Linked DNA regions of Collimonas fungivorans. The protein of the gene in region 2 binds, or shares a complex with, the protein of the main gene of each other region. Links are inferred from orthologs where the notes say so. Each region holds a gene or a part of one and is shown on either strand. Other genes may lie near its edges. The genes, in order: obgE and ybiB.

Evidence for each region.
Region 1: the proteins of ybiB (region 2) and obgE are in contact, whole or in part, in a crystal structure (PDB 8BFT), measured with the Escherichia coli proteins. The link is inferred for Collimonas fungivorans from one-to-one orthologs.

What each region holds. Positions count from the first base shown.
Region 1 is NZ_CP013232.1:4,993,623-4,996,858, forward strand. The notes cover bases 324-3,236. They hold obgE (GTPase ObgE), read right to left. Parts: upstream 2,379-3,236; coding sequence 1,269-2,378; downstream 324-1,268. Other genes in these bases: proB (glutamate 5-kinase), read right to left, coding at 324-1,165; rpmA (50S ribosomal protein L27), read right to left, coding at 2,650-2,907; rplU (50S ribosomal protein L21), read right to left, coding at 2,946-3,236. In the rest of the region: more of proB, read right to left, coding at 47-323. UniProt on the Escherichia coli protein: An essential GTPase which binds GTP, GDP and possibly (p)ppGpp with moderate affinity, with high nucleotide exchange rates and a fairly low GTP hydrolysis rate.
Region 2 is NZ_CP013232.1:1,440,702-1,443,952, reverse strand. What follows is about bases 1-2,928. They hold ybiB (DNA-binding protein YbiB), read left to right. Parts: upstream 1-920; coding sequence 921-1,937; downstream 1,938-2,928. Other genes in these bases: CFter6_RS06220 (cation:proton antiporter), read left to right, coding at 2,214-2,928; CFter6_RS06230 (sigma-70 family RNA polymerase sigma factor), read right to left, coding at 186-752; CFter6_RS06235 (zf-HC2 domain-containing protein), read right to left, coding at 1-59. Outside these bases: more of CFter6_RS06220, read left to right, coding at 2,929-3,251.

The DNA.
Region 1 (3,236 bases), 3.6 Mb from region 2 along the record:
ATTTGCGGAGCCGTTTTTTATTGTCCGGAGCTGCCGGTCTTGCCGCCTAGAGCAAGACCATGTTGTCTCGATGGATCAATTCTGATTCTTCGACAAAACCCAGGATAGACTGGATCTCCGCCGATGGATGGCGCATGATGCGGCGCGCTTCCGAACTGGTGTAATTGCTGATGCCGCGCGCGATGGCGTGGCCGTCGACATCGGTGCAGGTAATGACGTCGCCGCGGCCGAACTCGCCGGATACGGCGGTTACGCCGATCGGCAGCAGGGATTTGCCTTCGTTGCGCAGCTTTTGCACGGCGCCGGCATCCAGCACTACCTTGCCGGCGGTTTTCAGATGATCGGCCATCCACTGCTTGCGCGCGGTGAGCTGCGCGGTCTGCGCATTCAATTGCGTGCCGATGGCTTCGCCGCTGGCGAGCCGGGTCAGCACCGCATCTTCGCGGCCCCAGGCAATTACCGTGTGTGCGCCCGAGGTGGCGGCGCGCTTGGCGGCCAGGATCTTGGTGATCATGCCGCCGCGGCCGATGCTGGTGCCGGCGTCGCCCGCCATCACTTCCAGCGCCGGATCGCCGGCTTTGGCTTCATGCACGAACTCCGCATTCGGGTCCTTGCGCGGATCGGCCGTGTACAAACCCTTCTGGTCGGTCAGGATGATCAAGGCGTCGCCTTCGATCAGGTTGGCGACCAGCGCGCCCAAGGTGTCGTTGTCACCGAACTTGATTTCATCGGTGACCACGGTGTCGTTCTCGTTGATGATCGCCACCACGCCGAAGCGCAACAGGGTAAACAGCGTCGAACGGGCATTCAGGTAGCGTTCGCGGTCGGCCAGGTCGGCGTGCGTCAGCAATACCTGGGCGGTGCGTATGTTGTGGGCGCGAAAGCTGGTTTCATAGATCTGCGCCAGGCCCATCTGGCCGACGGCGGCGCAGGCCTGCAGTTCGTCGATGCTGGTCGGACGTTTGTCGAAACCGAGCCGCTGCATGCCTTCGGCCACGGCGCCGGAACTGACCAGCACGACTTCCTTGCCCATCGCCCGCAACTCGGCGATCTGGGTCGCCCATTTTTCGATGGCGCCGGCGTCCAGGCCCTTGCCGTCATTGGTCACCAGGGAGGATCCGACTTTGATGATGATGCGCTTGGCTTTTTGAATGACGGAATTCATATTTTTATCTATCGTGCCTCGGCGACTGGCGAGGGTGGCGGGAAAAAAATAGACCGATGGAGAGAGACTGATTTCTCCGCAGCCATCGGTGCCGGATACTTGCTTAGTCGAGTATCTTGAAGCGAGGATCGTCCGGATCGATAGACAAGATGGCTTGCGCTTCGACCACCATGTGCGTCTCTTCCGAGCGGGTTTCCTGCTGGCGTTTCTCTGCCAGGTAACCGTAGATTTCCGTTACCAGCTCAGGGCAGCCGTCGCGGTTCAGCGCGGAAATTTCAAACACCGGGCCTTTCCAGCCGAAACGCTTGATGAAGTCCTTGACGCGCTTGACGCGCTCGCCTTCCGGGATCACGTCGATCTTGTTGAGGACCAGCCAGCGCGGCTTGTCGAACAGCGACTGGTCGTATTTCTTCAGTTCCTTGACGATCGCCTTGGCTTCCTTGACCGGATCAACCGTGTCTTCGAACGGCGCCAGGTCGACGATGTGCAGCAGCAAGCCGGTGCGCTGCAAATGCTTCAGGAACTGGATGCCGAGTCCGGCGCCTTCCGCCGCGCCCTCGATCAGGCCCGGGATATCGGCGATCACGAAGCTCTTTTCGTGGCTGACACGGACCACGCCCAGGTTCGGATGCAGCGTGGTAAACGGATAGTCGGCGATTTTCGGGCGGGCATTCGACACCGCGGTGATGAAAGTCGATTTGCCGGCATTCGGCTGTCCCAGCAGGCCGACATCGGCCAGCACTTTCAGCTCCAGCCGCAATTCGCGGCGCTCGCCTTCCTTGCCGTCGCTTTTCTGGCGCGGCGCACGGTTGGTCGAGGACTTGAAATGGATATTGCCCCAGCCGCCCTCGCCGCCCTTGGCCAGCAACACTTCCTGGCCGTGGTCGGTCAGGTCGGCGATCGCTTCGCCGGTGTTGACGTCGACGATCAGCGTGCCGACCGGCATGCGCAGCTTGATATCGTCGGCGCCCTTGCCGTAGCAATCCGAACCGCGGCCGTTTTCGCCACGGCCGGCCCGGTGCATCTTGGAGAACCGGTAATCGACCAGGGTATTGATGTTACGGTCGGCCACGGCCCAGATACTGCCGCCTACGCCGCCATCGCCACCGTCAGGGCCGCCGAACGGGCGGAATTTTTCACGGCAAAAACTCGCAACCCCATTGCCGCCATCGCCGGCAATGACTTCGATTTTTGCTTCATCTATAAACTTCATTCGAAGGTCCTAATGAGGTTGGAGGTTAAATTCTTATTGAAAGCCACAGGTAACTTTACCGATTTTTGGCGATCGTTGCAGCCTAGGCCGCAGCTTGTATTGCAATAATGCCATTGCTTCAGGCATAACTCGCCGCCAGCGGAATAGACACGCTGCGTGTTCCGGTTAGCCAGAGCAGTGTTTTACGACCAGAAACTAAAAAGGCTCCACCAGCTGGCAGAGCCTTTCGCAGCAAGGCTGACGCCTTGCCTGTGTCGACGCTTAAAGAAACTTAAGCTGGTACGACAGTAACGTAGTTACGCTGTGTAGCGCCTTTGGTTACGAATTGTACTTTGCCTGGAATCAGTGCGAACAAGGTGTGATCCTTGCCCATGCCAACATTTTCGCCTGGATGCGTCTTGGTGCCGCGTTGACGAATGATGATGCCGCCGGCGTTGATCGCCTGGCCACCGTAGACCTTGACGCCAAGTCGCTTTGACTCTGAGTCACGGCCGTTGCGCGTAGTGCCGCCGCCTTTTTTATGTGCCATTTAAAACTCCTGGTATCTGGTTAAGCCGACCGACGCAATTAAGCGTTGATCGAAACGATTTGAATTTCGGTGTAATTTTGACGATGGCCTTGATGCTTCTGATAATGCTTACGACGACGCATTTTGAAGATCTTGACTTTATCGTGGCGACCTTGCGCCAATACCTTAACCGACACCGTAGCACCTTCGACCAGCGGTGCACCAAACTTAATGGTGTCACCAGCGCCAACTGCGAGCACTTGATCAATAGTGAGTTCGGTGCCAATGTCTGCAGGTATCTGTTCTATTTTGAGTTTTTCGCCGGCAACAATCTTATATTGTTTGCCACC
Region 2 (3,251 bases):
GCCTGGGACAGGAGCTGCTGGGTATCGCGACAATGTGGGATCAGGCGCTTATATGGCATAAAACATGGCATAAAATAAAGTAACTGGCTGGGCGAATATTTCGGTATTCATGGTTAGTCGCATCACGGATGCAATACTTACAATAGAACTGGAATTATCTTACATTGCGTATGAACGTCGCTAACTCAAGCCTGCGTGCCGAACCAGTTTAGCTGTAAACATTCGCGCAACCTGGCGCGCGCCCGGTACAGCAGCACCCAGGCATTCGCAGCGGTAATTTCCAGTTCCTTGCAAATTGCGTCTGTATCCAGTTCCAGCCATTCCCGCATCATGAAAATGCGTCCGGTTTTGGCGGGCAGCTTGTCGATGCATAATTGCAGGATATCGAAAAACTCCTTGCGCTCCAGCGCCTGGTCCGGATTGCCCCAGCTGGGTGCGGCTTCCACCGCATGTCCTGTCGATGTGAACAAGGCATCGATCATGTCGGCGTCGCTGCGGTCTGCGTCTTCGTCGATATTCAGCTGCACTTCGCGCTTGCCGCGCCGCAACTGGTCCAGCAATTTGTGCTTGAGGATGCCGATGACATAGGTCTTGAACGAAGACTGCTCCTGAAAACGGTCAGGATGCTCAAGCACCGCAAGTATGGTTTCCGAGACAGCATCTTCGGCCAGGGCGTCATTGCGCAACTGCAGCGCAGCAAACCGTATCAGCTGCGGCCGTAACGTTTCAAGCTGGCTAGGATCAAATGCCATATAAACCCAGATAAGGAAAAACAAGGACAGGCGCCAGCCAATCCGGTGGACAAGCTGGCCGATTGGCGATGATTTTACCCGATGGCCATGGACTAAGGCTGGTAAAGTAAAATCGCTGCGGATATGCCCTCTCACTCCTTGCTTGCAAACTCAGATCGACATCTAGACATGAATATTCTTCCGCCAGCCGAACCATTCCCAGCCGCCCGCTTCATCAAGGAGATCGGGCGCGGGAAGGATGGCGCGCGCAGCCTGTCACGCAACGATGCCCATGATTTATATGCCGCCATGCTGGACGGCCGCGTTTCTGACCTGGAAATGGGAGGAATCTTGCTGGCGATGCGCATCAAGGGCGAATCGGTAGAAGAAATCGACGGTTTCCTGCAGGCGGCGGAAGCGTCGTTTACGCAAATACCGTTGCCCGACAAAGCCGGCAACGGTTCCTGGGCATACGCACCGGTTGTCATCCCCAGCTATAACGGCGCGCGCCACATGGCCAACCTGACGCCGTTGCTGGCCATGCTGCTGGCGCGCGAGGGCGTGCCGGTATTGCTGCACGGGGTATTGACAGACCCAGGCCGCGTCACCAGCGCCGAAATTCTCCAGGCGCTCGGCCAGCCGGCCTGCAGCAGCATCGAACAGGCGCAGCAATGTTTCGCACAGCGTATGCCGGCCTTCATGCCGATCGATGCCCTTGCCCCGAAAATGGCAAGGCTGCTCGCCATGCGGAGGATTCTCGGGGTACGCAACTCCACCCACACCCTGGTCAAGATCATGCAGCCGTTTGTGGAACCGGCCTTGCGCCTGAGCTCATACACGCATCCAGAGTACCTGACCATGCTGACGGCGTATTTCACGACCACCGCCGCAGCTGAACGCGGCGATGTGTTTTTAATGCGCGGCACGGAAGGCGAAACGGTGGCTAACGCCAGGAAGGCGCAAAAAATCGACTGGCTGCATGGCGGCAGGCAAACCACGCTGGTGGAGAAACAAAGTATCGCCGACAATATGTCCACCCTGCCCGAGCAGCGCGATGCCGCCACCACCGCCAGCTGGATACGACAGGCGTTGGCGCAAAACCAGCTGGTTCCGAAGCCGATTGCCGAACAAGTCGAACAATGCCTGACAGTTTGCCGGGCCCTGCGCGTGCAATACAATTCTGCCGCTATCGATAGGCAACAGTAATTTCCTAATGGAACTAATTTTTGCCGCAGTGAACAAACCTGACTGATTCAAGATAAAAGCCGGATGCATGTACTATGTGGCAATCGCCAAAACATTGCCATAGGGAATTGAAGCCTTTTCTTAGGCAAGACCTTAAGCAGATCCGATAGCGCAACACAAATATAATCAAGGAGAGTGCGCAGCAAGTCACGTATTTCAGCATTACACATTCATCTGCCGGTACGGCATCTTGTCCAGCTTGCTTTTTTGCTGCAAGACTAACTTTCTGGAGGATCCATGGATTGGACTCTTCCGCCCTTTGCGCTAGCACAGCCCATCCAATGGAATGCGCTGTTACTGTTCGGCAGCTTGCTGCTGTTCGGGCTAGTGGGCGGCCATATAGTAACGAAAAACCCCTGGTTTCCACGCATCACCGGCTATCTGATAGTCGGTTTCCTGCTTGGCGTGGGCGGACTCGACCTGTTGTCAGGCGACGTCCTCAAGCTGGCGAATATCTTTGCCGACATGGCGATGGCGCTGGTGGTATATCAGCTGGGCCGCTATGTCGACATCGGCTGGCTGCGCCGCGAAAAATGGCTGCTGGCGACAGTTGTCCTCAGCGCCGTATTGTGTTTCACCTTCGTCAGCGGCGCCTTGATCTGGTTTGGCACTGCGCGCGTGCCGGCATTGCTGGGCGGCGTGCTGGCCATCGCCACCGCGCCGGCGGTGGTCATGGTGGTGGTGCGCGAACTCCAGGCCGAAGGCCAGGTGACGCGCCGCCTGGCAGCCATGACGGCGCTGAACAATTTTGTCGCCCTGCTGGCGGCGTATGCCCTGCTGCCCGTCGTCGCCCATGAAAGCGCGACGCCCTTCAGCACGCTGCTGGCGCATACCTTGTATTCGCTGTGCGGTTCGCTGGTGCTGGCGTACCTGACCTATCGCCTGATGATCCCGCTGGCGCGCCTGCTCGGCCGCCAGCCGAGCCGCCAGTTCGTGCTGGTGATCGCTGTAATCACCCTGGCGATCGGCGCCGCACATGCACTGCAGCTGCCGATACTGCTCACCATGCTGATCTTCGCGATCATGTCGAAGAACCTTGACCACCAGTATGACCTGATGGAACTGGAGTTCGGCGTCGCCAACGAGCTGTTCATCGTGATGCTGTTTGTCACGATAGGCGCTTCGATCCGCTTGTCCGACCTGTCGATGGTGGGCGCCTCGGTCGCGGTACTCATCGCGGCGCGTTTTCTGGCCATGGCCTGCGGCGTCTTTTCGTTTGCGCACTTTGCCAAGATGAAATGGAAACAGGCGGCGCTGATCACCCTGGGAACCTTG